4 regions of the Kitasatospora sp. NPDC093679 genome follow, and region 3 is predicted to be linked to each of the others. Evidence: riboswitches for the same ligand, from Rfam matches in the RefSeq annotation. Region 3 holds a riboswitch; each other region holds the start of a gene.

Region 1 (7,199 bases), on a different contig from region 3:
AGGCTCACCGGACGCGGCGCGGCCCGCCGCACCGAGCTCTTCGAGGAGCTGACGGCCCTGCTGATCGCCGAGGGGTTCGCCCAGCTGACCCTGGACGACCTGGCCGCCCGGCTGCGGTGTTCCAAGCGCACGCTGTACGGCCTGGCCGGCAGCAAGGAGCAGCTCGTCCGGGCGGCCGTGGTGCACTTCTTCCGCCGCGCGACCGTCCGGGTGGAGGCGGCGCTCGCCGCCGAGACCGACCCGGCCGGCCGGCTCGCCGCGTACCTGCGGGCGGTGGCCGCCGAACTCTCCCCGGTGTCCGGCCGCTTCTTCGACGACGTGGCGGCGTTCGAGCCGGCCGCCGAGGTGTACGAGCGCAACACCCGGGCCGCGGCCCGGCGGGTGCAGGAGCTCATCGACGAGGGCGTCGCCGACGGCGCCTTCCGCGAGGTCCACGTGGCCTTCGCCGCCGACGTGATCACCTCGGTGATGGTGCGGATCCAGCAGCGGCAGGTGGCGGCCGCCACCGGGCTGGCCGACGCGGACGCCTACGCCCACCTCGCCGAGCTGCTCCTGCACGGCCTGGCCCGCTGACCCGGCACGATCCCGAGGAGTGGGCCTAGCCTGGGAGGAGGAGGCGATGGACATGCTTGCTGATGCGCCGTTGTTCGCGGTCGTTCCGGCCGCCGACCTGGAACGGGCGAAGGCGTTCTACCGCGACACCCTGGGGCTCACGCTCGCCGAGGAGGCGGAGCACGAGGTCACCTTCGAGTGCGGCGGCACCCGGTTCGGGATGTACGAGACGCCGTACGGCGGCCAGGCCGGGCACACCCTGGCCAGCTGGAAGGTCGCCAGTCTCGACGCCGAGATGAAGGAGCTGCGCGACCGCGGCGTCACCTTCGAGGACTACGACCTGCCCGGCCTGAAGACGGTCGACGGCGTCGCGGAGGCCGAGGGGATGCGGGCCGCCTGGTTCAAGGACAGCGAAGGGAACGTCCTCTGCGTGACCGAGCGGACCGAGGGCTGACGCCCGACGGGCCGCCGGACGGCCGGGGCGGGCGGTGCGGTGCCCCGCACCGCCCGCCCCGGCGCGCGTGCGTCAGCGTGCCGCCGCCTCCACCGCCTCGCGGGTGATCTGCTCGAACCGGGCGCCCATCGCCTCGGCCAGCGCGTGGGCGCCGGACAGCGGACGGACCATCACCGTGAAGTCGTCGATCAGGCCGTCCTCGTCCAGGTGCAGGAAGTCGCAGCCGTCCACCCGGCGGCCGTCGACCGTCGCGGTGAAGGCGAGCGCGTGCCCGCGGCCGTCCTCGCTCGCGAACTCCCGGACGTAGCGGAAGTCCTCGAAGACCTGCATCACGGCGCGCAGGATCGCCGCCGTGATCGCCCGGCCCGCGTAGGGCTTGAAGGCGACGGGGCTGGTGAAGACGACGTCCTCGGCGAGCAGGGCCTCGACCGCCGCCGGGTCGCGCCGCTCGACGGCCTCGCGGAAGGGGTGCATCCGGCCACCTCCGGGTGGGGGAGATACTCAACTTTTTGAATAGGTGTGGAGGAGGCTAGGCGGGTTTCCCGGCCGCTGTCCAGAGGCGCCCGGACCGGCGGCGCTACCCTGTCGGGATGGCGTTGCGCAACGCGGTGATGGCCGCACTGCTGGAGGGCGAGGCGTCCGGGTACGACCTGGCCAAGGAGTTCGACGCATCCGTCGCGAACTTCTGGATGGCCACCCCGCAGCAGCTCTACCGGGAGCTCGACCGGATGGAGGCCGAAGGGCTCGTCCGGGCCCGCGTCGTCGAACAGGAACGCCGCCCCAACAAGCGGCTCTTCTCGCTCACCGAGCAGGGCCGCCGGCACCTGCGCGAGTTCACCGCCGAACCGCTGCGCCCCGGCGCGATCCGCGACGAGCTGATGGTCAAGGTGCAGGCGGTGGACGCGGGCGACGCCGGCGCCGTACGGGCGGCCGTCGCCGAACGGATCGCCTGGGCCGAGGCGAAGATCGCCCGCTGGGAACGGCTGCGGGCGCGGCTCCTCGACGGCCGCACCGAGGACGAGTTCCTCGCCGGCGCCGAGCGCATCGGCCCCTACCTCACGCTGCTGCGCGGCCTCGCCTTCGAGGAGGAGAACATCCGCTGGGGACGGCGCGCCCTGGCCGTCCTCGACCGCCGCGCCGCCGCCCTGCAGTGACGTGCGGCGAACGGCCCGTCGCCACGGGGAGACCGTGACGGACGGGTGACGCCCGGTCACCGAACGGCCCCGACCCGGGAGCGCGGAGGTCCCGGCACGAACGATCGGCGCGTCGACGGGCGACACGCCCGAGTGTCGTGGAGCGGGGCGGGGGGCATGCGGATACGTTCGTACACGTGACCGGCAACGACGCAGTCCTGGCGCTGGTGGTCGCCACCGCGCTCGGCTTCGACTTCACCAACGGATTCCACGACACCGGCAACGCCATGGCGACCTCCATCGTCACCGGAGCCCTCCGGCCGCGTGTGGCGGTGGCCGTCTCCGCCGTCCTCAACCTGGTCGGCGCCTTCCTGTCGACCGCGGTCGCGGCGACCATCGCGAGCGGACTGGTCGACAGCGCCGACGTGACCCTCACCGTGGTCATGGCGGGCCTGGCCGGCAGCATCCTGTGGAACCTGACCACGTGGTACTTCGGGATCCCCTCCAGCTCCTCGCACGCACTGGTCGGCGGGGTGATCGGGGCGACCATGGCGGCGGCCGGAGCCTCGGCCGTCAAATGGCAGGGCCTGGTCGCCAAGGTGATCGTGCCCGCCGCGCTGTCGCCCTTCATCGCCGGGTCGGTCGCCGCGCTCGGCACCTACCTCGTCCTGCGGATCACCCGCCGCACGGCCGAGGGCCCGCGACGGCACGGCTTCAGACTCGGCCAGGTCGGCTCTGCCTGCATGGTCTCGCTCGCCCACGGCACCAACGACGCGCAGAAGACCATGGGCGTCATCACCCTGGCGCTGATCGCCAACGGCTCGCTGCACGCGGGGGCGAGCGCCCCGGGCTGGGTGATCACCTGCTGCGCGGTGGCGATCGCGCTCGGGACCTACATCGGCGGCTGGCGGGTGATCAGGGCGCTCGGCAAGGGGCTGGTGGAGATCGAGGCGCCGCAGGGCATGGCCGCCGAGTCGGCCTCCGCCGCGGTCATCCTCGCCTCCACCGACTTCGGCTACTCGCTCTCCACCACCCACGTGGCCACCGGCTCGATCCTCGGCTCGGGGGTGGGCCGACAGGGCGCGGTCGTGCGCTGGCACATCGCCCACCGCATGGTGGCGGCCTGGCTGATCACCCTTCCGGCCGCGGCCGTGGTCGGCGCCCTCGCCTACTGGGTCGCGAACGGGATCGGCGGCACCGCCGGCGTGGGCGTCGTCTTCGCGGTGCTGGTGCTGGCCTCGGTCGCCTTCTACGTCGCCTCCCGGCGCCCGGCCGTGACCCCGGAGAACGTCAACGCCGCATGGACGGACTAGGACGTGTCGTCAAAGGCGTACGGATGCCGCACAGGTGTCCCCACGCGCGCCCCTGAACCGACCACCCGAGCGCCCTTCGAAGACGGCTCCCAGGACGTGTCTGACCCGCCCCGAGCCGTCCCGCATCCCCCGCAGGCGAGGTGAGCCGCATGGACTCCTGGATCAACCTGAACGCGCTCTGGAAGATCGTCGTGGTGGGGCTGCTCGCCGGAGCCGGGCTCCCCGCACTCTTCGCCGTCGGCGTACGCGTCCTCAACCCCCCGGCGGGGGAGGGCGACCATCCCGGCCGGGCCCCGGCCGCCCGTCCGCTCCACGTCGCGGTCGCCGTTCTGTGCTTCGCCGTCGTCCTCGCGGCGATCGGCTGGGGCGTGTCCGTCATCGTCAACCCCGGCTGATCCGAGCCGGGCCGGCCCGCGGACGGCGCCCGGGCCGGTCGACACGGCCCGGCCGGCACGGCCGACGGCCGGTGGGGGCGACGCGGGGTCGCTCCCACCGGCCGTCGGTGGTGGTGCCGTGCTGCCGTGCCGGTCGGACGTCAGGCCGCGGGGGCCGCCTCCGGCGAGGTGCCCGCGGCCGGGGTCGCGGTGGCGGGCTTCGGGTCGACCAGCCGCTCGGCCAGGTGGCCGAAGACCAGGGCGAAGGACGTCCACAGCGTCAGCTGAACGGCGAGCGCCGCGACGCGGAACTGCCAGAGCAGCGTGGCCGAGAAGTCCTCCGGGACCTCGTTGACCGCGGGCAGGAACGCGTACGCGAGCCCGACCGCGACGGCGAAGCAGGCGACGGCCACCACGGTGGCGTACCAGTTGCCGAGGGCCGGGGCGAGGCGCTTGCCGACGATCACCGCGGCGACGGCCAGCAGCACGCTGAGGGCCGTCATCAGGAAGTACAGCGTGGTGCGCTTGCCGATGGTCTCCGGGTCGCCCACCGACGGCGGGTTGGCCGGGTACTTGAGGAACGGCACCACGTAGACCGCGACGAGCGCCGCGGCCGACAGCAGGGCCGCGGTGGCGCGCGGCGTGAAGCGGCCGACGCGGCCGAGGGCGAAGCAGTAGGCGAGGGCGGCGATGCCGCCGAGCGCCACCCCGAACACCAGGACACCGGTGGCCAGGCCCGCAGTGGACTGCAGGGACCGGCTGACGATCTCCATCTCGTGCTCGTGGGAGTGCGACTCCTCGTACGCGATGGCCGCGTCGATGCGCGGTTCACCGAGGAAGTAGGCGACGACGAGGGCGAGCAGGCCGGACGCGAGCCCGGCCAGCATGCCGCGGACCAGGAGGCCCCTGACGATTGCGGAGTTCACGCGGCCCCCGTCAGTGGCAGGGGAAGCCGAGCAGGTGCCGGCCGTCGTGCACCCACTCGTGCACGTCCTCGCCGGAGATGAGGGACGTCGCGCCCTGCTCGGCGCCGACGAAGTAGACGAGGGCCAGCATGAGGACGGTGAAGAACACCGCCCACGGCAGGATGGTCTTCAGCGAGATGGGGGTGATCGCCGGCGCAGCGGCGGGGGCGATGGGGTGAGCCATGGCCGACCTCCTTTGGGAACACGCGTCCCGTTCGGTGGAGCACGAGCGACGGAGGCGGGTCTGACTTTCGGTCCCGGCAGGCTGCGGGGTCCGATTCACAGTGGCGCGACCGTGCCGGCATCTCACCGGACTTCCACGCACCGTCGATTTCAGTTGTCGCCCGAGAAGGTACCGCCTCCGACGGGCGGGGCCAAGGCTTGTTGCGGGGGCGCGCGAAGCACGGAGCGGACCGGGAGCCGGTTCGTATGCCCGCGGTGCCGGTTCCGCGGGCCCTGCGGCCGGCGCGCGTCGATCGCGTGATGTTGGTCGCACCACGCGGTGGCGCTCCGGACGGCCACTCAACTCGCCCGTCCGGAGCGCGGTCCGCCGCTCGGCCGCCCTCCCCGGGGGTGGACGCTCCGGGGCGGACACGGCGGCGGCGCTGCGGAGGGGGTCCGCGGCGCCGCCGGTGAGCCGGCCGTGACCGGATCAGTAGTAGTGACGGCGGCCGCCGGCGGCGTGGCCGGTGAGGCCGGCGACCCACAGGACGAGGCCGATGAGGGCGAGGATGATGCCGATGGTCCACAGGAACCCGATGCCGGTGGCGAAGCCGATGATGAGCAGAATGACGCCGAGGATGATCACGGTGGCCTCCTTGGATGTGCGGCGGGCCGTGTGGGGGAGGCGGTCCGGGGAGATGCCTGGAGCCGGTCCGCCTCCCGGCCGGGACCGGCACCGTGGTCCGGGCCCTGCCTGCTGACCAGCGCGTATACCGCGGCGTGGCCACCGTAAACGTCGGCCCGGGTCGGCCGTCGCGTCAGGTCGGCCCTCGGTCGGGCCGGCCTGCAGTCCGGACTCGGCCGCGACCGGGTGCGAGAGCATCCCCGCCCCGGAGGCGATCCCGGTGCCCGCGCCGGCGAACACCACCGGCCGTCCGGCGTCCTCCAGCGGCGTGGACGTCTCGCCGTCGAGGTCGCCGGCCGCACCGCGCACCCGCTCGACCGAGAACCGGCGGTGCTCGCCGTCGTCGGCCCGGGACGGGCTGTACCGGCGCGGCTGGAGCTTCCCGACGGCCGTTTCGGGGGACGGGCCGGACGGGCCCGGGCGCTGCCGCCGTGACCGTGCGCATCCGGCCCTCCGCGGACCGTCGCCGCCGGCGCGGCCGTCGGCACCGGAGCCGGGCCGTGGGCGGAATGACCTGTTTGAAGTGATTGAGACGGGTATGCGCCGTTTGACCCACGGCAACGGAGGGACAGGACCATGCCCCGCGAAGCCCGAGACACCGAGCCACCGCGCCGGCGTACCGGCCGCACCGACGGCTCCGCGCGAGCCGCCGACGACGGCGACGCCCGACCCGCCCGGACGGGCGGACGCCGGGTGTCCGCCGCGCAGGCGATGCGCACCGCGGCCTCGCAACTGGCCGAACTCCTCGGAAGGTCGCCGGAGTCCGTCTCCGGACTGCGCCGCACGGAGGAGGGCTGGCAGGCCGAGGTGGAAGTGGTCGAGGTCGAGCGGATCCCGGAGACCAGCAGCGTCCTGGCGAGCTACCGGGTGCAGCTGGACGAGGACGGGGAGCTGGTCGGCTACGAGCGGACCCGCCGCTACACGCGGGCCGAGGTCGACCGGCGCCGGGGGTAGTTCCGGCAGCGACGACGGACCGAACAGGAGCCGCGGTACAGCACGCGGCCGACGAGAGGAGGCGCCGTGACCGTGGTGCCGCAGAGCGGCGGAGGCAGTGTGACCACCGGAGGCGCGAGCACCGGCACGCTGTACGACGTCGTCGAACTGATCCTGGACCGGGGACTGGTCATCGACGTGTTCGTCCGGGTCTCCCTGGTCGGCATCGAGATCCTGAAGATCGACGCCCGGGTGGTCGTCGCCAGCGTGGACACCTACCTGCGCTTCGCCGAGGCCTGCAACCGGCTGGACCTGGAATCGGGCCGCAAGGCCCCCGCCAAACTGCCGGACCTGGTCGGCGAGATCAGCGAGGGCGGATCCCGCGGCAAGAGCAAGGGCGCGATCACCGGTGCCGTCGAAGCGGTCACCGACACCGTCCGCGAGAAGCTCCAGGGCGGGGACGAGGAGCCCGAACCGCGCGAGAGGCGCGAGAGACCGCGCGCCCGGCGGGCCACCCGGTCGAGGGAGGAGTGAGCCATGTCCGTCTACGTGTACGCGATCACCGCCGACAGTCACCCCGCGCGGCTGCGCAAGCTGACCGGCGTCGGCTCCCCGCCCGAAGAACTGC
Region 2 (7,199 bases), on a different contig from region 3:
GGGGATCCGCGGGGAGTGGATGTCCCACACGCCCGGCCCGACCTCGCGCGGGTAGCCGGCCTCGGCGAGTTCGCCGGCGACCTGCATGTGCGAGCGGGTGGCCTCCAGGGAGATCACGTCGGCGTCGAGCTCGTCGATCGCCGTCATGATCGCGCCGAATTCGGCATAGCACATGTGGGTGTGGATCTGCGTGTCTGCGCGAACGGCGGAGGTCGCCAGGCGGAAGGACTCGGTGGCCCAGTCCAGGTAGGCCGGGCGGCCGGCGGCGCGCAGCGGCAGGGTCTCGCGCAGGGCGGGTTCGTCGACCTGGACGACGGCCGCGCCGGCGGCCTCCAGGTCGGTGACCTCGTCGCGCAGGGCGAGGGCGACCTGGCGGGCGGTGTCGCCGAGCGGCTGGTCGTCGCGGACGAAGGACCAGGCGAGCATGGTGACCGGCCCGGTGAGCATGCCCTTGACCGGACGGTCCGTCAGGCTCTGCGCGTAGCGGAACCAGTCGACGGTCATCGGACGGGGGCGGGAGATGTCGCCCGCGAGGACCGGCGGCCGCACGTACCGGGTGCCGTATGACTGGACCCAGCCGTGCCGGGTGGCGAGATAGCCGGTGAGCTGTTCGGCGAAGTACTGGACCATGTCGTTGCGCTCGGGTTCGCCGTGGACGAGCACGTCCAGTCCGGCCTTCTCCTGGAAGGCGATCACCTCGCGGACCTCGGCCTCCATCCGCTCGCGGTAGGCGGCCTGGTCGATCCGACCTGCCGTCAGGTCGGCGCGGGCGACGCGCAGCTCGGAGGTCTGCGGGAACGAGCCGATGGTCGTGGTCGGCAGCAGCGGCAGGCCGAGGCGGGCGCGTTGGGCCTCGGCGCGCTGCGGGTAGGCCTGCGGCCTGCGCGCGTCGGCCTCGGTGATCGCACTCGTGCGGGCGCGGACGGCCGGGTCGCGGGTGATCGGCGAGTTCGCCCGCGAGGCGAGGTCGGCGCGGTTGGCGGCGAGGTCGGCGGTGATCGACGCGGTGCCCTCGCGCAGGCCGCGGGCCAGCAGCGCCACCTCGCTCGCCTTCTGCTTGGCGAAGGCGAGCCAGCGGGCGATCTGCGGGTCGATGTCGCGCTCGGCGTCGGCGTCCAGCGGGACGTGCAGCAGAGAGCAGGAGGTCGCGACGTCGACGCTGCCGGCGAGGCCGAGCAGGGTGGCCAGGGTGGCGAGTGACTTCTCCAGGTCGTTGATCCAGATGTTGCGGCCGTCCACGACACCGGCGACCAGCCGCTTGCCGGGCAGGCCGCCTGCGGCGGCCAGGTCGTCGAGGTTGGCGGCGGCCGGGCCCGTGAAATCCAGGGCCAGCCCGTCAACGGGGGCCTTGGCCAGTACCGGCAGTGCCTCGCCGAGGCGGTCGAAGTAGCTCGCCACGAGCAGCTTCGGGCGGTCGGCGAGGCCACCCAGGTCGCGGTAGGCGCGGCCGGTGGCGTTCAGCTCGGCCGGGGTGCGGTCCTGGACGAGCGCCGGCTCGTCCAGCTGCACCCACTCGGCGCCCGCGGCCTTCAGGTCGGCCAGCAGGTCGGCGTAGACGGGCAGCAGCCGGTCCAGCAGGGTGATCGGTTGGAAGTCGGCAGGCACCCCCGGGGCGGGCTTGGCGAGCAGGAGGTAGGTGATCGGGCCGACCAGCACGGGCCGGGCCCGGTGGCCGGCCGCCAGGGCCTCGCCGAGCTCTGCGACGGCCTTCGCCGGGTTGGCGACGAACACGGTGTCGGGGCCGAGTTCGGGCACCAGGTAGTGGTAGTTGGTGTCGAACCACTTCGTCATCTCCAGCGGCGCGACGTCCTGGGTGCCGCGTGCCATGGCGAAGTAGCCGTCGAGCGGGTCGGCGTCGACCGCGGCGCGGTGGCGGGGCGGGATCGCCCCGACCGCGACGGTGGTGTCGAGGACGTGGTCGTAGAGCGAGAAGTCACCGGTCGGCACCTCGGTGACGCCGGCGGCGGCGAGCTGCCGCCAGTTCTCCCGGCGAAGATCGGCTGCGGTGTTCTCGAGGGCGTCGGCAGTGACGATGCCCTTCCAGTAGCCCTCGATCGCCTTCTTGAGCTCTCGGCCCTGTCCCTGGCGGGGGTATCCGTGGACGGTGGCCAGGGTCGCCGCGGCTGCGGACTTCGCTGTCAAGGGACTCTCCTTCGCGAGTCTTGCTCCTGTGGCCCGGAGACGGGACGAAGACGCGAAGGGAGGACGAACCGGACGGCAGCCCGCAGAGAAGTGCGTGCCTGATCCGCCTGGTGTGGTCGCCGACCCGCCCTCGAGGTCACCGGATGTCCGCCCGCGGATCATCCTTGGGCGGGCAGCGGGCAGGTCTTCGGACTCGCGGACACGTCCACCTTGTGAAGGGCGGACACCTACTGGCCGTCGCTTCCCAGACCCGACCCGGGCCCAGTGCGTATGACGGCGGTCGTTCCCACTCACCGCTGCGGGGCAGTCCCGGATTCCCACCGGGTTCCCTCTTACGACACCCTGCCTGGCGGGCAGGGCGAACCAGCTGCACCGGCCAGCTTAGGCCGAGCCGGGCGGACTCGTGCGCCATGACCCAAGAATGTCCGCATGGTGAGCACACCGCGGATGCCTGCGCCGGCCCCGTCCGGGTGACGACCTCGTCAGTCAGGTGCCTGCTTCGGGATTCACCGGGTAGGGGACGAAGGTGCTGGTGTGCTCGTCGACCGCGAGCGGGCGGCCGATGGCGGGGGCGGCGCGCTGCGGGCAGGCCGGGCGTTCGCAGACCTTGCAGCCAAGGCCGATCGGCGTGGCGACCGCCGGGTCGGCCAGGTCCAGTCCGGCGGAGTAGACGAGGCGGTCGGCGTGCCGGAGTTCGCAGCCCAGCCCGATCGCGAAGGTCTTGCCCGGCATGCCCCAGCCGCCCGGGGAGCGGGTGACGGCCCGGGCCGTCCAGAGGTAGCGGCGGCCGTCGGGCATCGCGGCGACCTGGACGTGCACCCGGCCGGGCGCGGCGAAGGCCTCGTAGACGTTCCAGAGCGGGCAGGTGCCGCCGGTGCGCGAGAAGTGGAAGTCGGTGGCGGACTGCCGCTTGGAGACGTTCCCGGCCCGGTCGACCCGGACGAAGGAGAACGGCACCCCGCGCAGCCGCGGCCGCTGCAGGGTGCTCAGCCGGTGGCAGACGGTCTCGTAGCCGACGCCGAAGTGGTCGGCGAGGTGCTCGATGTCGTACCGGGACCGCTCCGCCTCGGTGTGGAACGCGGCGTACGGCAGGACGAGGGCGGCGGCGAAGTAGTTGGCCAGGCCGATCCGGGTCAGTGACCAGGCGGTGGAGCCCTCCGGGCTGTCCTGGGCGGCGAGTTCGGAGAGCAACGGGTCGTGCTCCAGGTAGGCCAGTTGGGTGGCCATCCGGAAGGCCTGCTGGCCGGGGCGCAGTCGGCCCGACAGGTGGAGCACGCGGGCTTTCGGGTCGTAGCGGTGGAGTTGCTCGCCGCCGGTGGCGACCTGGACCCGGTGGCCGGCCGCCAGTCGTTCCGCCAGTACGGCGCGGACCTCGCCGCGCCGGAGCCGGATGGCCGCGGCCAGGTTCTCGGCGGCGGTGTCGAGCTCGTGGACGTAGTTCTTGCGGCGGTAGAAGAACTCGCGGACCTGCTCGTGCGGGGTGAGGGCCTCGGCCGCGGGCCCGCGCTCGCCCGCGAGGACTGCGAGCTGCTCGGCGACGGCGCGCCGCTCGCGGCTCAGATCCGTCAGCAGTCGTGCCACGGCGGGCAGTCGGGCGGCGACCTCGGCGAGGTCGCCGGGAGTGACGCGGCCGCCGGCGATCTCTTCGCCCAGCGATTCGCGCAGTTCGGCGGTGAGCCGGGCGCTGTCGGGTGGGGCGAAGTAGCCGGCGTCGACGCCGAACGCCTCGGTCAGCCGCAGCAGGACCGGGACGGTGAGCGGGCGGGCGTCGTGCTCCAACTGGTTCAGGTAGCTGGGCGACAGCTCGACCAGTCGGGCCGTCGCGGCCTGGCTGAGCCCGCGGTCCTCCCGCAACCGGCGCAGCCGCGCCCCGGCGAACGCCTTGCTCATGCGGCCCCCTGCTCCTCGACCCAACGACACGATGCCGCAGCCTAACCGGAAGGTGGACCGTTGATCATTCGCAAGCTTCGCTGATTCGCCGATCCGGCTTCGCAGAAGTTGGCAACGGTCCATGGATGACGGACGCGTTCCTGGGATGCCAGAGTCGTTGCTGCGGCCGGGAGGCGCACACGACAGCACCGAATTCCCAGGTCAGTCACCCCTGGATCGGCTGTCCGGGCGAACCGTCTCGCGGTCCGGTACCGCCGCCCGGCGCCACCCGGCCGCACGCTCACCCCCATGCGGTGAGACATATCACACCCTTCGCAATCCAGCACCCTCGGGAGCAAACCATGACGACGTCGGTTCGGCAGCAGCAGGAGCAGCAGGCGGCGGAGCTGGCCGCACGGTGGGCGGCCGACCCGCGCTGGGCCGGCGTCGAGCGCACGTACAGCGCCGCCGATGTGGTGCGGCTGTCCGGTACCGTCCGCGAGGAGCACACCCTGGCCCGGCGCGGCGCCGAGCGCCTGTGGCGGCAGCTTCACGAGCGCGACTACATCCACGCACTCGGCGCACTGACCGGTGGTCAGGCCGTGCAGATGGTCAAGGCCGGGCTGCAGGCGATCTACCTGTCGGGCTGGCAGGTCGCCGCGGACGCCAACCAGGCCGGGCAGACCTACCCCGACCAGAGCCTCTACCCCGCCAACTCCGTTCCCCAGGTGGTCCGCCGGATCAACAACGCCCTGCTGCGCGCCGACGAGATCGACGCCGCCGAGGGCAACGACGGCCCGGACTGGCTGGTGCCGATCGTCGCCGACGCGGAGGCCGGCTTCGGCGGTCCGCTGAACGCCTTCGAGCTCACCAAGGGCATGATCGCGGCCGGTGCGGCGGGCATCCACTACGAAGACCAGCTCGCCTCGGAGAAGAAGTGCGGCCACCTCGGCGGCAAGGTCCTCGTCCCCACCGCCCAGCACATTCGCACCCTCAACGCCGCCCGCCTCGCCGCCGACATCGCCGACGTCCCCACCCTGATCGTGGCCCGCACCGACGCGCTCGCCGCCAACCTGCTCACCACGAACGTGGACGAGCGCGACGCCCGGTTCTGCACCGGCGAGCGCACCGCCGAGGGCTTCTACCGGGTCGAGCCCGGCATGGCGCCGGTCATCTCGCGCGGCCTGGCCTTCGCCCCGTACGCCGACCTGCTCTGGGTGGAGACCGGCACCCCGGACCTGGCCCAGGCCCGGGAGTTCGCCGAGGCGGTCAAGGCCGAGTACCCGGACAAGATGCTGGCCTACAACTGCTCGCCGTCCTTCAACTGGAAGGCCGCCCTGGACGACGACCAGATCGCCAAGTTCCAGCGCGAGCTGGGCGCGATGGGCTACCGCTTCCAGTTCATCACCCTGGCCGGCTTCCACGCCCTCAACCACTCCATGTTCCAGCTCGCGCGCGGCTACGCCGAGCACGGTATGACCGCCTACGTCGACCTCCAGGAGGCCGAGTTCGCCGCCGCGCCGGACGGCTACACCGCCGTGAAGCACCAGCGCGAGGTCGGCACCGGCTACTTCGACCAGGTCTCCACCGCGCTCAACCCGAACGCCGAGACCCTCGCGCTCACCGGCTCCACCGAGGCCGAGCAGTTCCACTGATCCGGCCTGTGCCGTAGTGACCTGCGCCTACGGCACTCCCGGTCCGGCGGCCGCCCCGCGGGGCGCTCCACGGCCGCCGTTCACCCCGCCCGGGGCCTCGTTGAGGGACGACGCCCCGGGCCACACCCTTCTGGAGAACCGGATGAGCACGACCAGCCGCACCACGATCCCCGTCGAGATCCTCGGTGAGCACGAGGACCGCTTCGAGGAGATCCTCACCCCCGAAGCACTCGACTTCGTCGCCCGCCTGCACGACGCCTTCGCCGACCGGCGCACCGAGCTGCTCGCCGAACGTGCCCGCCGCGCCGCCGCCCTCGCCGACGGCGGGACCCTGGACTTCCGCCCCGAAACCCGCGCCGTTCGCGAGGACCCCGACTGGCGCGTCGCGGGCGCCGGCCCGGGCCTGGCCGACCGCCGGGTGGAGATCACCGGCCCGCCCGAGCGCCGGATGACCGTCAACGCCCTCAACTCCGGTGCGAAGGTGTGGCTCGCGGACTTCGAGGACGCCACCGCCCCCACCTGGCACAACATCGTCTCCGGCCAGCTCAACCTGCTCGACGCCGTGGAGCGCCGGATCGACGACACCACCCCCGAGGGCAAGCACTACCGGGTCGGCGACACCCCGGCCACCATCGTGGTCCGCCCGCGCGGCTGGCACCTGGACGAGGCCCACCTGCTGATCGACGGCCGCCCGGCGATCGGCGCCCTGGTCGACTTCGGCCTCTACCTGTTCCACTGCGGCCGCCGGCAGATCGACCGCGGCAGCGGCCCGTACTTCTACCTCCCCAAGCTGGAGAACCACCTCGAAGCCCGCCTGTGGAACGACGTCTTCACCTACGCCCAGGCCGAACTCGGCATCCCGTACGGCACGATCCGCGCCACCGTCCTGATCGAGACCATCACGGCGGCGTTCGAGATGGACGAAATCCTGTACGAGCTGCGCGAGCACGCCGCCGGGCTCAACGCCGGCCGCTGGGACTACCTGTTCAGCCTGATCAAGAACTTCGTCGCGCACGGCCCCCGGTTCGTGCTGCCCGACCGGGCGTTCCTCACCATGACCCAGCCCTTCATGCGCGCCTACACCGACCTGCTGGTGCGCACCTGCCACCGGCGCGGCGCCCACGCCATCGGCGGCATGGCCGCCGCCATCCCGCAGCGCGACCCCGAGGCCAACGAGGTCGCCCTCACCCGGGTCCGCCTCGACAAGGAACGCGAGGCCGGCGACGGCTTCGACGGCTCCTGGGTCGCCCACCCCGCCCTGGTCGACACCTGCCACACCGCCTTCGACGCCGTCCTCGGCGACCGGCCGAACCAGCTCGACCGCACCCGCGAGGACGTCGAGGTGACCGCCGCCGACCTCCTCGGCGTCCACCGGCTGAGCGTCGGCCTGCCCACCGACCAGGGCCTGCGCTCCAACGTCGCCGTCGCACTGCGCTACCTCACCGCCTGGCTCGGCGGCACCGGCGCCGTAGCCGTGTTCGGGCTGATGGAGGACGTCGCCACCGCCGAGATCGCCCGCTGCCAGATCTGGCA
Region 3 (7,199 bases):
CGCAGCAGCTCCAGCAGCTCGTTGTCCGGGACGGGCCCGTCCACCAGGTGCAGGAAGGACAGCAGGTGCGGCGCCTGGTCGACGGCCTGGCCGGCCAGCAGGGCGAAGACGCCGCGCATGGCCGCGGGCGGCACGGGCGCGAGCAGCGTCCAGGCGTCGAACAGCGCGGACCAGCCGCGGACCACCGCCTCGTCGTCGTGCTCCCAGGCGTTCAGCCGCCAGCCGGGCCCGGCGCCGCCGTCGCGCAGCTCGACCAGGCCGACCAGCAGGGCCTGGCCCCAGGCCTTGGCGGCGGCACCGACGGTCATGGCGAGGGCGCGCCCGGCGGCCCGGGCGTCGTCGGGCAGCAGCTCGCCGCGCTTGTCGACCTCGCCGAGCTCGCCGGCCCAGCGGGAGATGCGCACCGCGTCGGCGAGCATCCGGCGGGCGAGCGGGGCCAGCTCGGCGGGAGCGGGGAAGCCGTCCGGCACCGGCACCCGGCCGCGGCCCGGCTTGGGTGCGGGGGTGCGGCGACGGACCGGCCCGCCCGGAGGCGTGCTCTCGGGCCGGCGGGCTGCTCCTGGCAGACGGGTGACCGTCGCTCCGGTGCGGATCGCGGGCTGGAGCGGGGCATCACGGTCGCGCGGGTTCCGAGACGTCACGCCGAGCAGTCTTCCCCGTGTACCGGCCTTCTGTCACATCGAGTTCTACGCGCGATCGTAGGTCCGGTCCGCGGACGGGGGATGAGATCGGGCAACAGCCACCAAACCGGGTCCTCCGAGCGGGAAACCTGGCATGAGCACACCCCTCGCGGGCGGGCCCGCCGGGCTCACAGCAGCGGGGTGAGCCAGCGGCGCAGCGCCTCGCCGTAGCCGTCCGGGTCGGCGTTCCACAGGGCCGCGTGCGCGCCGTCCGGGACGGGGTGCAGGCTCACCAGGTCGTCGCGCCGCCGGGCGAGGCGCTCGGCCGCCGCGAAGGGCGCCACCGCGTCCACGGGGCTGTGCAGCAGCAGGGCCGGCACGTTCAGGTCGGTGCCGTCGGCCAGCCGGGCGAAGCCGGCCAGGTCGACCTTGGTGCGGCCCTCGGCGGCCAGCGCGCCGAGCTCGGCGAGCGGGGCGGGCACCCCGGCCCGGGCGGCCTCCTGGCGGACGGTCGTCGGCCAGTCCAGCACCGGCGAGTCCAGCACCAGGCCGGCGATCGACTCCCGCCAGGCCGAGCGGGCCGCGGTGTGCAGCGCCATCGTCGCGCCGAGCGACCAGCCGAAGAGCACGATCCGGCCGGCGCCGTTCGCCTGCGCGAGGCGGACGGCGGCGTCGACGTCCCGCCACTCGGTCTCGCCGAAGTGCCCCAGGCCGTCCGGCGAGGGCGGGGCGCCCGCGTCGCCGCGGTGGGTGACCACCAGCACGGGCATCCGCAGCGCGTGCAGCAGCGGCAGCACCGGGAGGGCCTGCTGCCGGTCGGCGCCCGGACCGTGCACCAGGACCGCCCACAGCCCGCGGATGCCCGGCAGGTACCAGGCCGGCATCGGGCCGAGCTCGCCCTCGACGTCGCTCGGGGTGAAGTCCAGGCCGAGCGCGGAGGCCGGGTCGCCGAGATGCACCCGGGCGGTCACCCGGACCTCCGTCCCGCTGTACAGCGAGCCGGCGCCGGTGGCGAGCAGCCGGCGGGTGACGCTCTGCGGCCCGGTGGCCAGCACGTCGCCGACCACCGCGTGCCCGCCCCCGGCCCACTCCAGGGCGTAGCGGCCGGGGCGCTCGGTCTCCACGCTGCGGGTGAGCATGACGCGGTCCGCGGCCAGCTCCTGCACCCGGATGCCCGGTCCGCCCGCCTGCCCGGCGGCCGCGAAGGCTCCCGCGAACCCGGGCCGGACGGCCCGTTCGGACACCCGGCGGCCGATCAGCAGTGCCGCGGCACCCGTCCCGACGGCGGCGGCCGCGACGATCGCGGCGGTTCCCCAACGCATGGCGCTCCCGGTGTGGCGGCACGGACATGGCGATCCCAGTCCACGCCCCGGCCCGGGAGCGGGCCACCCGGGCGGGTCCGTCCGGGCGGGTCCGTCCGGACGGACCGGACCGGGCGGCTCAGACCGGCACGTCGGTGCCCCGGCGGGCCAGCAGCTCCCAGAACCGCTCCGCGAGCGGCCGGGCCGGCGGGCGGGCGGCGTCCGGCACCGACGAGCCCCAGTGCCCGGGGACGAGGTACTCGTCCTGCAAGTCGGCCAGCACCCCGCCCAGCAGGTCGTACGGGACGGGCACGATCCGGCCCACCTCCCGCAGCTGCGCCTGCCAGCGGCCGTCCACCACCTGGCGCAGCCGCCGGTCCAGGTCGTCCTGACGCCCGGTCACCCGGACCAGCACCCGCAGCGGTAGCCCGAGCACGTGCGCCAGCGCCAGGCCCTGCTCACCGTCCGCGTCCCAGCGTCCGGTGGCCTCGGCCCTCGCGTAGGTCTCCGCACCCACCCCGATCCGGTGCGCGGCCTGCTCCCGGGTGAGCTCCCGGGCCAGCCGGAAGTCCCGCAGGGTCGCCGGCGCGACGCCCATCAGCCGGGCGGGCGGGCACCACAGCGCCCGGGAGAGCGCGATGAACTCCTCCTCCGACGGGAGGAACTCACCGGCCTCCCAGGCCGCCACGTGCGAGGGCAGCAGCCGGACACCGTGCGCGGCCATGGCCTCGGCGACCTGCTCCGGGCTCAGGCCGAGCCCGGCGCGGTGCGCCCGCGCGGCCGGCGGGGAGAACGGCACCGGAGGCGGTGCGGACGGTCTGCGTCGCATGCGACAAGAACGTACGGGCGCCCGCGCGGCACCACCCACACGCCGAACGCACGAACCCGGCCCCGGCGGGACCGCCCGCCGCTGGAGGATCGTACGGGGCGGGCGGCGACGGAATCCGGCGACGGAGTGTGACCAAGCCCTCCGGAGGCTTTGTTGACTGGTGGTCGGAGCGCGTGATGGGATCTCGGGGCCATACGGAGGCATGCAGAGGAAGCCGGTGCGAATCCGGCGCGGTCCCGCCACTGTCACCGGGGAGCACGCTCGACCTGCACGGTCACGGCGGTCCGCCACAGGGCCGCTGGAAGGCCCGAGCGCGCGCCGGACCCGGAAGCCAGGAGACTCTCGCCGCCGGTTCGTCGATCCAGGGCGCGGACCCTGAGTGAGGACACGCACGCCATGCAGGCTGCCCAGCGGTCACCGCTGCGCCCCGACCGGGGAGCCGGGCCGTGGCCCGGCTGAGCTCCGCCCCCTACCTGCTGGGCGCCGTGGCCGGCCACCTCGCCGACACCGCCTTCGCCGATCCCCGCCGCGGCCACCCGGTCGCCCTCTTCGGCAGCGCCGCCGGACGCCTGGAGCGCCGGCTCTGGCGCGACCACCGGGGCGCCGGCGCCGCCTTCACCGCGCTGAGCGTGGGCGCCGTCGCAGCCGGGGCCGCCCTCGCCGACCACGCGCTGCGGCGCCGTCCCGCGGCCCGCGCCGCGCTCGCCGCGGCCGCCGCCTGGACGGTCCTCGGCGGCACCTCGCTCACCCGGGAGGCCCGCGCGATCGGCCGCTCCCTGGAGGCCGGCGACCTCGCCGCCGCCCGCGGGCGGCTCCCCCACCTGTGCGGGCGCGACCCGAGCGCCCTGGACGAGCAGCAGATCGCCCGCGCCGTCGTCGAGTCCGTCGCCGAGAACACCGCCGACGCGGTCGTCAACGCCCTCACCTGGGGCGCGCTGGCGGGCACCCCCGGACTGCTGGCCTTCCGGGCCGTCAACACCCTGGACGCGATGGTGGGCCACCGCTCGCCCCGCCACCTGCGCTTCGGCTGGGCCTCCGCCCGGCTCGACGACGTGGCGGGCTGGCCGGGCGCCCGGCTCACCGCGCTGCTGACCGTCGCCGCGGCGGAGCACCCGCGGGCCGCCTGGAAGGTCTGGCGGCGCGACGGGTCGTCACACCCCAGCCCCAACGCCGGACAGGCCGAGTCGGCCTTCGCCGGCGGCCTCGGCGTCCGCCTCGGCGGCACCCTGCGGTACGGCGAGCGTGTCGAGCACCGCCCCGTCCTCGGCGCCGAACTCCGCCCGGTCGCCGTCGCGGACATCGAACGCGCCTGCCGCCTCTCCCGCCGCGTCGGCATCCTGGCCCTGGCCGTCACCACGGCCGCCCGCGGCCTCACCGGCCTGATCGGGGCATCCCGGGGGCGCGGGGAACCGCGCGCGGCGGAAGTGACGGCGCCGCACCTTCCGTTCCGCGCAGATCCGCCCACCGTCGCGGCCGGGACGGCCGTCCTCACCGCCGGCGCCACACGCAAGCAAGGGAGTGTCACGTGACGAAGGCTCTGCTGGTGGCAGGGACGACCTCGGACGCGGGCAAGAGCGTGGTCACGGCGGGGATCTGCCGGTGGCTGGCCCGGCAGGGGGTGCGGGTGGCGCCGTTCAAGGCGCAGAACATGTCGCTGAACTCCTTCGTCACCGCGGACGGCGCCGAGATCGGCCGCGCCCAGGCGATGCAGGCGCAGGCCGCCGGGGTGGCGCCGGAGGCGGCGATGAACCCGGTGCTGCTGAAGCCGGGGGCGGACGGCCGCAGCCAGGTGGTGCTGCTCGGCCGGCCGGTCGCCGAGGTCGGGGCGCTGGACTACCGCGAGCGCAAGCCCGTCCTGCTGGAGCGGGCGCTGGAGTGCCTGGCGGACCTGCGCAGCCGGTACGAGGTGGTGGTCTGCGAGGGCGCCGGCTCGCCCGCGGAGATCAACCTGCGGGACCGGGACATCGCCAACATGGGCCTGGCCACGGCGGCGAACCTGCCGGTGGTGGTGGTCGGCGACATCGACCGCGGCGGGGTGTTCGCGGCGATGTACGGCACCCTGGCGCTGCTGTCCGCGCAGGACCAGGCGCTGGTGGCGGGCTGGTTCGTGAACAAGTTCCGCGGGGACGCCCGGCTGCTGGCGCCGGGGCTGGAGATGCTGCGTGAGCTGACGGGCCGTCCGGTGCTGGGCACGCTGCCGATGCTGTCCGGCCTGTGGCTGGACGCCGAGGACTCGCTGGACCTGTCGACGGCGGTGGAGAACCGTCCGACCGCGGCCCCGCACGGCGCGGAGGTGCTGCGGGTGGCCGTGGTGCGGCTGCCGCGCCTGTCGAACTTCACCGACGTGGACGCGCTGGCCCAGGAACCGGGCGTGCTGGTCCGCTGGGCGACCCGGCCGGAGGAGCTGGCCGACGCCGACCTGGTGGTGCTGCCCGGCACCCGGGCGACCGTGGCCGACCTGGACTGGCTGCGCGGCCGCGGACTGGACACCGCATTGCAGGCGCGGGCGGCGGCCGGGCTGCCCGTCCTCGGCGTGTGCGGCGGCTACCAGATGCTCTCCCGGGAGATCGTCGACGCGGTGGAGTCGAAGGCGGGCGCCGTCGAGGGCCTCGGGCTGCTGCCGACCCGGGTGGAGTTCGGTGTGGAGAAGGTGCTCGGCCGGCCGGTCGGCGAGGCGTACGGGGAGCGGGTCGAGGGGTACGAGATCCACCACGGCGTGGTGGCCGTCGAGGGCGGGGAAGCCTTCTTGGACGGCTGCCGGGTCGGCGCGGTGTGGGGGACGACCTGGCACGGCGCGCTGGAGAACGACGGCTTCCGCCGGGCGCTGCTGCGCGAGGTGGCGGCGGCGGCCGGGCGGGCCTTCGTCCCGGCGCCGGACACCTCGTTCGCCGCGGCGCGCGAGGAGCGGCTGGACCGGCTGGGCGACCTGATCGAGGAGCATGCGGACACCGACGCGCTGTGGAAGCTGATCGAGGGCGGGGCACCGCAGGGGCTGCCGTTCGTGCCGCCGGGTGCGCCGTGAGCGGGGCCGTGAACATGGGAGAGCAGATGAGTGACGCCCGTTATCCGTTCACCGCGGTCGTCGGCATGGCCGACCTGCGGCTCGGGCTGCTGTTGAACGCGGTCTCGCCGGCCGTCGGCGGTGTGCTGGTGCGCGGCGAGAAGGGCACCGCCAAGTCGACCATGGTGCGCGCCCTGGCGGGGTTGCTGCCGTCGATCGGCACGGTCGCCGACTGCCGGTTCGCCTGCGACCCGGCGGCGCCGGACCCGCAGTGCCCGGACGGCGCGCACGGCGGCGCAGGTTCGCTGGAGCGGCCCGCGCACCTGGTGGAGCTGCCGGTCGGCGTCTCCGAGGACCGGATCGTCGGCTCGCTGGACCTGGAGCGGGCGCTCGCCGAGGGCGTCAAGGCGTACGAGCCGGGCCTGCTGGCCAGGGCGCACCGCGGCGTGCTGTACATCGACGAGGTCAACCTGCTGCAGGACCACCTGGTCGACCTGCTGCTGGACGCCGCGGCGATGGGCCGCTCGTACGTGGAGCGGGAGGGCGTGTCGGTGCGGCACGCCGCGCGCTTCCTGCTGGTGGGCACGATGAACCCGGAGGAGGGCGAGCTGCGGCCGCAGCTGCTCGACCGGTTCGGCCTGACGGTGGAGATCTCGGCGACCCGGGACCCGCAGGAGCGGGCCGAGGTGGTGCGCCGCCGGCTGGCCTACGACGCCGACCCGGCCGGCTTCGCCGCGCGGTTCGCCGAGGACGAGCGGGCACTCGCGATGCGGATCACCGCCGCCCGGGAGCTGCTGCCGCAGGTGGAGCTGACGGACACGGCGCTCCGTCAGATCACCGCGGTCTGCGCGGCCTTCGAGGTGGACGGCCTGCGGGCGGACATCGTGATGGCCCGCACGGCCGTGGCGCTGGCGGCCTGGGCGGGGCGCACCGAGGTGCTGGAGGAGGACGTCCGCAAGGCCGCGCAGCTGGCGCTGCCGCACCGGCGGCGCCGCAACCCCTTCGACGCGCCCGGCCTGGACGAGGAGCAGCTGGACCGCACGCTGGAGGAGCACGCGGGCGCCGAGGAGGACGGCCCGGACGACACCGACCCGGACACCGACCCCGACGGCGGCGGCCCGGACGGCCCCGGCGGCGGCCCGCAGGACGAGGGCCCGGACGGCGGCCCGGACGGCTCGACGGTCGCCGACCCCGCCCCGGATCCGGCCGGCGCTCCCGAGCAGGCCCCGCCGCCCCGCCCCGCGCCCGGCGCCGGCCGCGAGAAGGCGCCGGTCGCCGGCGCCGACCCGTACCGGACCCGGCTGTTCGAGGTGCCGGGCACCGGCCGGGGCGCCCGGGGACGGCGTTCGGCCGCGGAGACCGACGGCGGGCACACCGTGCGGGCGCGCCGCCCGCAGGGCCGCCTGGCCCGGCTGCACCTGACCGCGACGCTGCAGGCCGCCGCCCCG
Region 4 (7,199 bases), on a different contig from region 3:
GCGGCCCTGCTGTCGGCCGCGGCGCTCGTCACCGTCTACGTGGTGCCGTTCCTCAAGTACCCGGCCAACCCGCCGTCGGTGGGCGATCCGGAGACCATCGGCAAGCGCACCACGCTGTACTTCCTGATGATGGCCCTCAGCGTGCTGCTGGCGGTCGCCGCCGTGATCGTCGGCAAGCGTCTGGCCCCCCGGCTGGGCAACTGGAACGCCACCGTCGTCGCCGTCCTGGGCTTCGGCGTGCTTGTCGCCCTGGCCTACGTCTTCCTCCCCGCGATCAACGAGGTCCCCGAGGACTTCTCCGCCGCGCTGCTCTGGCAGTTCCGCGTCGCGGCGCTCGCCATCCAGCTGACCCTGTGGGCGTCCTTCGGGCTGCTCTTCGGCCACCTCGCCGAACGGCAGCTCAACCCGAAGCCCGCCGCCCGCGCTGCAGCCGCGGTGGCCGCACCGTCGCACTGACGGCACCCGCAGCTCACCGGCGAAGGGGCGGTGGGAGCAACGAAGCGTTGCTCCCACCGCCCCTTCGCAGTTCCAACCGGAGGACTTTGTCTTGCGCCGCACGGCGCTCAGCCTCGCCGTCGTGCCACTGGGCGAGTGAGGATGTCCGTTCGGCAGCAGTCCGGCCGCGGCCCGTGGTGCGGCCGGGGCGGTCCGGACACGCGGCGGACACGGTCCAGCTCGGCGCCCTCCCGGACGGCCTGGTGGACAGCGCGCGCAAGCCGGGCGCCCCACCGCGATCGAGGGCCGCCGAAGGGGTCGGCGGACGGGCCGTCACCCGGCGCGCGTACAGCCACGCACACCGCGTCGGACGGAGTACCGGAGCAGTCGTACCCGGCGTCCAGCAGCGCCTGGACCTTCGCCTCGGTGGCGGTGGCGAGCAGGTTCACCAGCCCTGCGTCGGACACCGGAGCGGGCACGACGGCGAGGATGTTGATCGTGCCGGGGACATACCGGTCCGGCCGCGCCCCCGAGAGCGCAGCGTGCCCTTCTGGCGCGGCGGCCCAGGCCGGGACACCGATACCGGCCGTCACCAGGACGGTCGCACCGCCGTCCTCGGCCCATATGGCATGGTCGACCTCGGCCGCGGTCATCAGACCGACACCCTCACCGCGCAGCCCCTCGGCCTTCGCGAGCTCGGCGAGGTGGCGGTCCGGGTCGAGCCGGCTGTAGCCCGGGCGCACCTGGGCGTTGAGCACCCAGTGGCGCTCGCCGATCCCGCCGCCGAGCACCGCGCTGCTGACCATCCGCCAGCCCGGGCCCGCCCGCCACACCAGCAGGTGGCGGCAGGCGTCGTCCTCCCACCGCGCGGCCCGCGACACCACCGGTGCCACGGCGGTCGTCGGGGCGATCGGGGCTCCTGCGTTGATCAGCATGTCCTCTCCCTTCGTCCCGTCAGTCGATCACATGCCCGGCGTCCCCCGAGCAGCTGGGCCGGCACTGCGGTGCGACGACGACGGCCCGGTGTCCCCGACGGCAGCACTGCTCTACTGCCGTCGGGGACACCGGGTCAGGGGCTGAGCCGCGCCTCGGCGGTTGCCTGCGGTACGGTCTGCGCCCTGCTGGTGGCAGGTCAGGGGGCGGTGATGCCCGGCTGGGAGCCGGCGCCGAAGGCCCAGCCCTCGACGTCGCCGGGCGCCGGGTCGTAGCTGCCCGCGCCGAGGGTGCTGTAGTTCCAAGGGCCACCGTGCGCTGCGTGCCAGTAGGACCAGTACGCGGTCGCCGGGGCGCCGTTGCACGGGTTCGGCAGCGCGTTGATCCGGCAGACCATGCCGGGGAACCGCGGGTGGAAGGCGTAGGTGAAGCCGGCGCCGGTGAGGGCGGCGAGGCCGCTGGTGGGGTCGCCGGGGGCGCAGCCGGTCTGGATGCTGCCGCCGAGGGCGGTGAAGTCGACGACGACGGTAACGCCGGAGGTGCCGGTACAGGCGGCGGCACTCGCCGGGGGTGCGGTGGCGGTGGTGGTGCCGAGCAGGCCGGCAGTGAGGACGGCGGCCGCGGCGAGGGAGCCGAGGAGTCTGCGGCGGGGGCGGGTGCGGTTCACGGTGGTCTCCAGGTGGGAACGGGTGGCGGTCAGGGGCAGGTGAGGGTCGGTGCGGCGGGGCGGGCGCCGGCCGCGGTGAGGTGGGCGAGTCCGGTGCCGGACAGGCCGAGGACGGCCTGGGTGGTGGCCCGGGTGGTGGTGGCGGGGTTGAGGCCGGTGGCGTCGTAGGCGACGGCGCCGCGGTCCGTGGGCGTGGCGGTGCAGCCGGCCTGGAGCTTGGCGACGAAGTTCCAGGCCTTGAGCCCTGCGGCGATCCGGCCGCCGGCGAGCAGGGCCTGGGCGGCGAGGCCGGTGGTGTTGGCGTTCGCCGTGGTGGCGCCGCCGCTGGCGATGCCGCCGTCGGGGAGCTGGTGTCCGGCGAGCCAGGTCAGTCCGGCCTGGGCCTTGGCGTGGCGGCCGGTGGCGGCGAGGGCCTGGGCCGCGAGTGCGGTGGCGTCCGGGTCGCTGGCACAGGTCGCCTGACCGAAGTTCAGCGGGTAGCCGCCGTCGGCGCACTGGGTGGCGGCGAGGAAGTCGACCGCCGCGGCGGGCGCGCCGGCGGGGGTGCGGTTGAGGGCGAGCAGGGCGTAGGACTGGCCGAAGGCGTTGCTGTAGTCGCCCCACTGGGAGCGGTCGGAGAAGCGGCCGGCCGGGGTCTGCAGGGAGCGCAGCCGGGCAGGCAGGTCGACGCCACCGAACGTGGCCGGGTCGGCGCCGCGGACCTCGGCGGCGAGGAGGAGCTTGGCGGTGGCGCCGGCGTAGGCCTCGGTGGTGCCGTCGCCGATGTAGCCGGCGAGGATGTCCGGCTTGGCGAGCCAGGCGGTGGCATTGGCGGCCACCTGGTCCGCGGTGCGGGCGGCGGCGAAGGCGAGGACGGCGTCGACGGTCAGGCCCTGGTCCGGGTAGGAGACGCCGTCGAAGCCGGTCTCCAGGTGATTGCCGTCGACGAGTTGGCCGGCGAGCCAGCCGGCCGCGGCGGCGTCGGGACGCCGGGTGGTGGCGGTGGTGTCGGCCGCCGCGGTGGCGGCGGGCAGGAGCGCGGTGGCGGCGAGGGCACCGGTGACGATGAGGGCGGCGGCGCGCAGGCGCAGCTGCATGGGTGGCCTTTCCGGGCCTGCGTCCGGACGCGCCCGGCCGCGCCGCCGCTGCACGAAGGCAGAGGCAGTCGTGGGACAGGGGCTCCGACCCGCAGTCCGCGACGGGTGGAAGGACGGTTCCTCCGGTGCGGGTGTTCGGGCTTGCCGACGCGCAGGATGCGCGGCGGCCTACCGTTGCGGGTCAGCGCCGGATTTCGACCGGTCTTCCCCCATTGCCGGAGTTATCAGCTTTTCTGACGATTCATCATCTCGGCTGTGCGGAGGCGGGGTCAAGGGCCCGGCCGGACCGGCTTGGGACGGCTTCGTCACATCCGGCCGCAGGATCCGGATCCGGGCGCCGAAGGCGGCGCGGTCGACGGCGCGGCGCAGCGCGGCGAGAAGGCGGGGCCCGGCGAGGACGACCAGGGAGGCGTTGAGGACGCCGCGCGGGACGTCCCAGCCGAGGGAGGTGGTGGCGTAGAAGGCGGCGTAGCGGTGGAGGTTGCCGAGCGGGCCCGCCTCGGGGTCGTAGGCGACGGTGGAGGTGGGGTCGATGCTCAGCGGCCAGAACCAGAGGTTCATCACGATGCCGTAGAGGAAGCCCGCGAGGACGGCGTAGGCGGCGAGCATCGCGGTCTCGGGGCGGCCGGTGGGCCGGCGGGGCAGCAGGCCGGCGCCGAGACCGACCCAGGAGGCGGTGAGCATCTGGAACGGCAGCCAGGGGCCGATGCCGGCGGTCAGCAGGGCGGAGGCGAACATCGCGGTGGAGCCGAGCGCGAAACCGAACGCGGGCCCCATCACTCGGCCGCCCAGGACCATGATGACGAACATCGGCTCCAGCCCTGCCGTTCCGGCGCCGAGCGGTCGCAGCGCCGCGCCGACGGCCGCGAGGACGCCGAGCAGGGCGACGGCCTTGGCGTCGGCCGCGCCGTCCAGCAGGGCCGTGAGGACCACGGCGAGAACCAGGACCGTCAGCAGGGCGAACAGCCAAGGGGCGTCGGTGTCGTGGGCGACCGCCGAGGAGTGGTCGGCGAGGAACGGCCAGCCGAACCCGGCGATCCCGACCAGGGTGACGAGCACCAGCGCGAGGATCGAGCGCGGGCCGAGCCGGGGAAGGTCCGGCGTGCGGGCCGACAGATAGGTGGTGGTGGTCATCGGCGTCCCCCGGCGAGCGCGAGGCGGACTTCGTCAACCGTGAGCAGCGGCGCGGGAGCGAGGATCTTGGCGGTCTGCGGGGCGAACGCGGGCGAGGCGGCGAGCGCGTCCACGGCCGGTTCGTCGGTGACGATCTCGCCGTCCGCGAGGACGGCCACGTTGTCGGCGCACGCGGCGGCCAGTTCGACGTCGTGGGTGACCAGCAGCACGGCGTGGCCGTCCGCGGCCAGCTCCCGCAGGATCTCGGTGGCGCGCTGCTTGGCCGGATAGTCCAGGCCGCGGGTCGGCTCGTCCAACAGCAGCAGCTTCGGGCGGCGGACCAGCAGCACGGCGAGAGCCAGCGCCAGGCGCTGGCCACTGGAGAGGGTGCGCGGGTGGGCGGCCGGGTCGATGCCGGGCACCAGCCGACGCAGCAGGTCGGCAGTGGTGCTAAAGGTCGCCCCGGCTTCGCGGTCGGCGGCGGTGCACTCCGCATCGACGCGGTCGTGCAGCAGCAGGTCGCCGGGGTCGGCGGGGACCATGCCGACCAGGCCGGCCGCCTGCCGCCGCCTGAGCCGACCGGGCTGGGCTCCGTCGACCTCGACCGTTCCGGCGCTGGGCCGGTGCAGGCCTGCGAGGCAGGCGAGCAGGGTGGACTTGCCGGCGCCGTTGCGGCCCATCAGGGCGGTGATCCGGCCGGCGTGCAGGGTGAGATCGACACCGCGCAGCGCTGGGACGGGACCGTGGTGCGCGACCAGGCCGCGCACTCGGGCGACGCTCTCGCCGGGTACGGCGGCGGCCGGGCGGACCGGGACGGCGTCGCGCAGCGGGTGGCCGGCGGCGCGGCGGCGGGCGGCGCGGACGCTCAGCGCGACCGGGTCCCAGCCGAGCAGCCGGGACAGTTCGACCACGGGCGGCGCCACCGGTGCGTCGGCGAGGATCGCCGCGGGCGCGCCGTAGCGGACGGGCTCTCCCCTGCCGGGGACGAGCAGGGCGGAGTCGGCGTACTGGGCGACGCGCTCCAGCCGGTGCTCGGCGAGCAGCACGGTGGTGCCGAGGTCGTGGACGAGGCGAGTAAGGGCGGCGAGCACCTCCTCGGCAGCCGGCGGGTCGAGGGCGCTGGTCGGCTCGTCCAGAACCAGCAGCGCGGGTTGGGCGGCGAACGCGGCGGCGAGGGCCACGCGTTGCTGCTGTCCGGCGGAGAGCGCGGTGAGCGGGCGGGCCCGCAGGTCGGCGAGGCCGAGCAGGTCGAGGGTCTCCTCCACGCGGCGGCGCATCACCTCGGGCCGGTACGCGAGGCACTCCAGGCCATAGGCGATCTCCTCCTCGACCGTGTCGGCGACGAACGCATCGGCCGGGCGCTGCGGTACCACGCCGACGGTGTCGGCGAGTTCGCGCGGCGGGTGGTCCGCGGTGTCGCGGCCGGCGGTGCGCACACGCCCGTGCAGGGTGCCGCCGGTGGCGTGCGGGACGGCGCCGTTCACGGTCCGCAGCAGGGTGGACTTGCCGCTGCCGGTCTCCCCCAGCACCAGGACCAGTTCGCCCTCCGGGACGGCGAGGTCGACACCGGTGAGGACGGGCTCCTCGGCGCGCGGGTAGTGGAAGGTGACCTGCTCCCAGTGGACGGCGTTCACGGGCGCTTCCTCACAGGGTCGTTCAAGGCGGGGTCGACTGGTTCAGGGTCGGCACCCGAAGGTCGGACGTCCCGCAGGGGCTTGCCCGAGGACGGGCTTCCCGCCGCGGAGGCGACCGGTGCGGAGCCGTACGCGGCCGCTGGCGGTGGCGGTGTCAGATGGGCGGGCAGCAGCGCCAGCACCAGACCGGCGACAGCGAGCGGCGGCAGGCCGGGCAGCTGCAGGCTCCACGGGTCGGGTGCCAGACCGGAGTCCGGCCCGCCGGCCAGGACGAAGCAAACGGCCGCCCCGACGCCGCTTCCGGCGGCGATCCACTCCGGCAGCACCCACGGGTCGGGGCGGTAGCGGGTGTGCCGGACGGCCGTTCCGCCGAGGCGCAGCCCGGCCAGGCAGCCGGCCAGGCCCACGGCGAGCAGGACCGGCCCGGCGCTGCCGGTGGTCACCTCGCCGAGCGGCCCCACCGGGATCACGGTCGAGGAGTCGAACACGGCGTACAGGCCGACGACGACACCGAGCAGACCGCCGAGGGTGAGCAGGTGGACGGTGGTCCGGCGGCCGGCCGGCAGGACCGCCCGGCGGCCGTAGCCGCGCGCGTCCAGCGCGGCGGCGGTGGTCAGCGACCGGTCGAGCGCCTCCTCCAGGACGGGGACGACGATCGACAGGGTGCCGCGGAGCCCCTTGACGGGCAGGGCGCGCAGCCGCCGGGCCCGGCGCACCCGGGCGACGGCGGTGACCAGTTGCGGTGCGGCGCTGAGTGCGACGGTGACGGCGACGCCGAGTTCGTGCAGCGCCCTCGGCAGGGCACGCAGCAACCGGGCCGGGCTCGCCAGGGCGTTGGCCGCGCCGAAGCAGAGCAGCATGGCGGCGAGCCGGGCGCCGTCGTCGAGCGCCGCGTACGCCGCCTCCGCGGTGACCGGTCCGCCGAGCCGTACCCCGGCCATCCAGCCGGGCAACGGGATCTCCGGCAGGTCGAGCAGCACGGTGGTGCCGCCGGAGCCGACCAGCAGCGACTGGAACACCACCCGGATCAGCACCACCGTGATGCCCAGGCGCAGGAACACCCCGTACGCGCGGGCCCACGGCGCCTCGGTGCGGCGCGCCGACACCACGTACCCGGCAACCGCAGCGAGCAGCGCGAGCAGCAGCACATTGGTCGTCCGGCCCGCCGCGGCGGCCAGCCCGAGCGCCCACAGCCACCAGGCGAACGGGTGCAGCTGACGCGGCAGCAGCACCCGCCGCAGACTCACGGCAGATCCCCCGCGCGAGGAGCGCGCCTGCGCCGCCAGGCTGCCGCCCCGGCGAGTGCAGCCACCGCGGCCGTGCCGAGCGCCACCGGCAGCC

Evidence for each region. A riboswitch is a leader RNA that binds a small molecule or an ion and turns the genes downstream of it on or off. The one in region 3 is predicted to bind cobalamin.
Region 1: another riboswitch for cobalamin. It lies ahead of AB0O09_RS01220 (CbtB domain-containing protein); the one in region 3 lies ahead of AB0O09_RS14595 (cobalamin biosynthesis protein).
Region 2: another riboswitch for cobalamin. It lies ahead of metE (5-methyltetrahydropteroyltriglutamate--homocysteine S-methyltransferase); the one in region 3 lies ahead of AB0O09_RS14595 (cobalamin biosynthesis protein).
Region 4: another riboswitch for cobalamin. It lies ahead of AB0O09_RS30705 (peptidase); the one in region 3 lies ahead of AB0O09_RS14595 (cobalamin biosynthesis protein).

The regions. Positions count from the first base shown of each region.
Region 1 is NZ_JBFBDW010000001.1:267,229-274,427, forward strand. It holds gene AB0O09_RS01185 (TetR/AcrR family transcriptional regulator) at 1-573, shown strand, start outside; gene AB0O09_RS01190 (VOC family protein) at 620-1,006, shown strand; gene AB0O09_RS01195 (nuclear transport factor 2 family protein) at 1,079-1,480, opposite strand; gene AB0O09_RS01200 (PadR family transcriptional regulator) at 1,597-2,160, shown strand; gene AB0O09_RS01205 (inorganic phosphate transporter) at 2,337-3,452, shown strand; gene AB0O09_RS01210 (hypothetical protein) at 3,602-3,847, shown strand; gene AB0O09_RS01215 (CbtA family protein) at 3,988-4,752, opposite strand; gene AB0O09_RS01220 (CbtB domain-containing protein) at 4,763-4,975, opposite strand; cobalamin riboswitch at 5,011-5,169, opposite strand; gene AB0O09_RS01225 (DUF6131 family protein) at 5,444-5,599, opposite strand; gene AB0O09_RS01230 (gas vesicle protein) at 6,215-6,592, shown strand; gene gvpJ (gas vesicle protein GvpJ) at 6,659-7,105, shown strand; gene AB0O09_RS01240 (GvpL/GvpF family gas vesicle protein) at 7,109-7,199, shown strand, end outside.
Region 2 is NZ_JBFBDW010000051.1:12,202-19,400, forward strand. It holds gene metE (5-methyltetrahydropteroyltriglutamate--homocysteine S-methyltransferase) at 1-2,142, opposite strand, end outside; cobalamin riboswitch at 2,303-2,525, opposite strand; gene AB0O09_RS30660 (short-chain fatty acyl-CoA regulator family protein) at 2,629-4,032, opposite strand; gene aceA (isocitrate lyase) at 4,374-5,666, shown strand; gene aceB (malate synthase A) at 5,809-7,199, shown strand, end outside.
Region 3 is NZ_JBFBDW010000014.1:19,190-26,388, forward strand. It holds gene AB0O09_RS14580 (hypothetical protein) at 1-641, opposite strand, end outside; gene AB0O09_RS14585 (alpha/beta fold hydrolase) at 809-1,942, opposite strand; gene AB0O09_RS14590 (transcriptional regulator) at 2,061-2,750, opposite strand; cobalamin riboswitch at 2,957-3,092, shown strand; gene AB0O09_RS14595 (cobalamin biosynthesis protein) at 3,224-4,279, shown strand; gene AB0O09_RS14600 (cobyric acid synthase) at 4,276-5,772, shown strand; gene AB0O09_RS14605 (putative cobaltochelatase) at 5,799-7,199, shown strand, end outside.
Region 4 is NZ_JBFBDW010000051.1:22,709-29,907, forward strand. It holds gene AB0O09_RS30690 (CbtA family protein) at 1-456, shown strand, start outside; gene AB0O09_RS30695 (adenosylcobinamide amidohydrolase) at 564-1,370, opposite strand; gene AB0O09_RS30700 (flagellar hook-length control protein FliK) at 1,568-2,035, opposite strand; gene AB0O09_RS30705 (peptidase) at 2,065-3,111, opposite strand; cobalamin riboswitch at 3,220-3,373, opposite strand; partial or broken gene AB0O09_RS30710 (ECF transporter S component) at 3,517-4,245, opposite strand; gene AB0O09_RS30715 (ATP-binding cassette domain-containing protein) at 4,242-5,858, opposite strand; gene AB0O09_RS30720 (energy-coupling factor transporter transmembrane protein EcfT) at 5,855-7,105, opposite strand.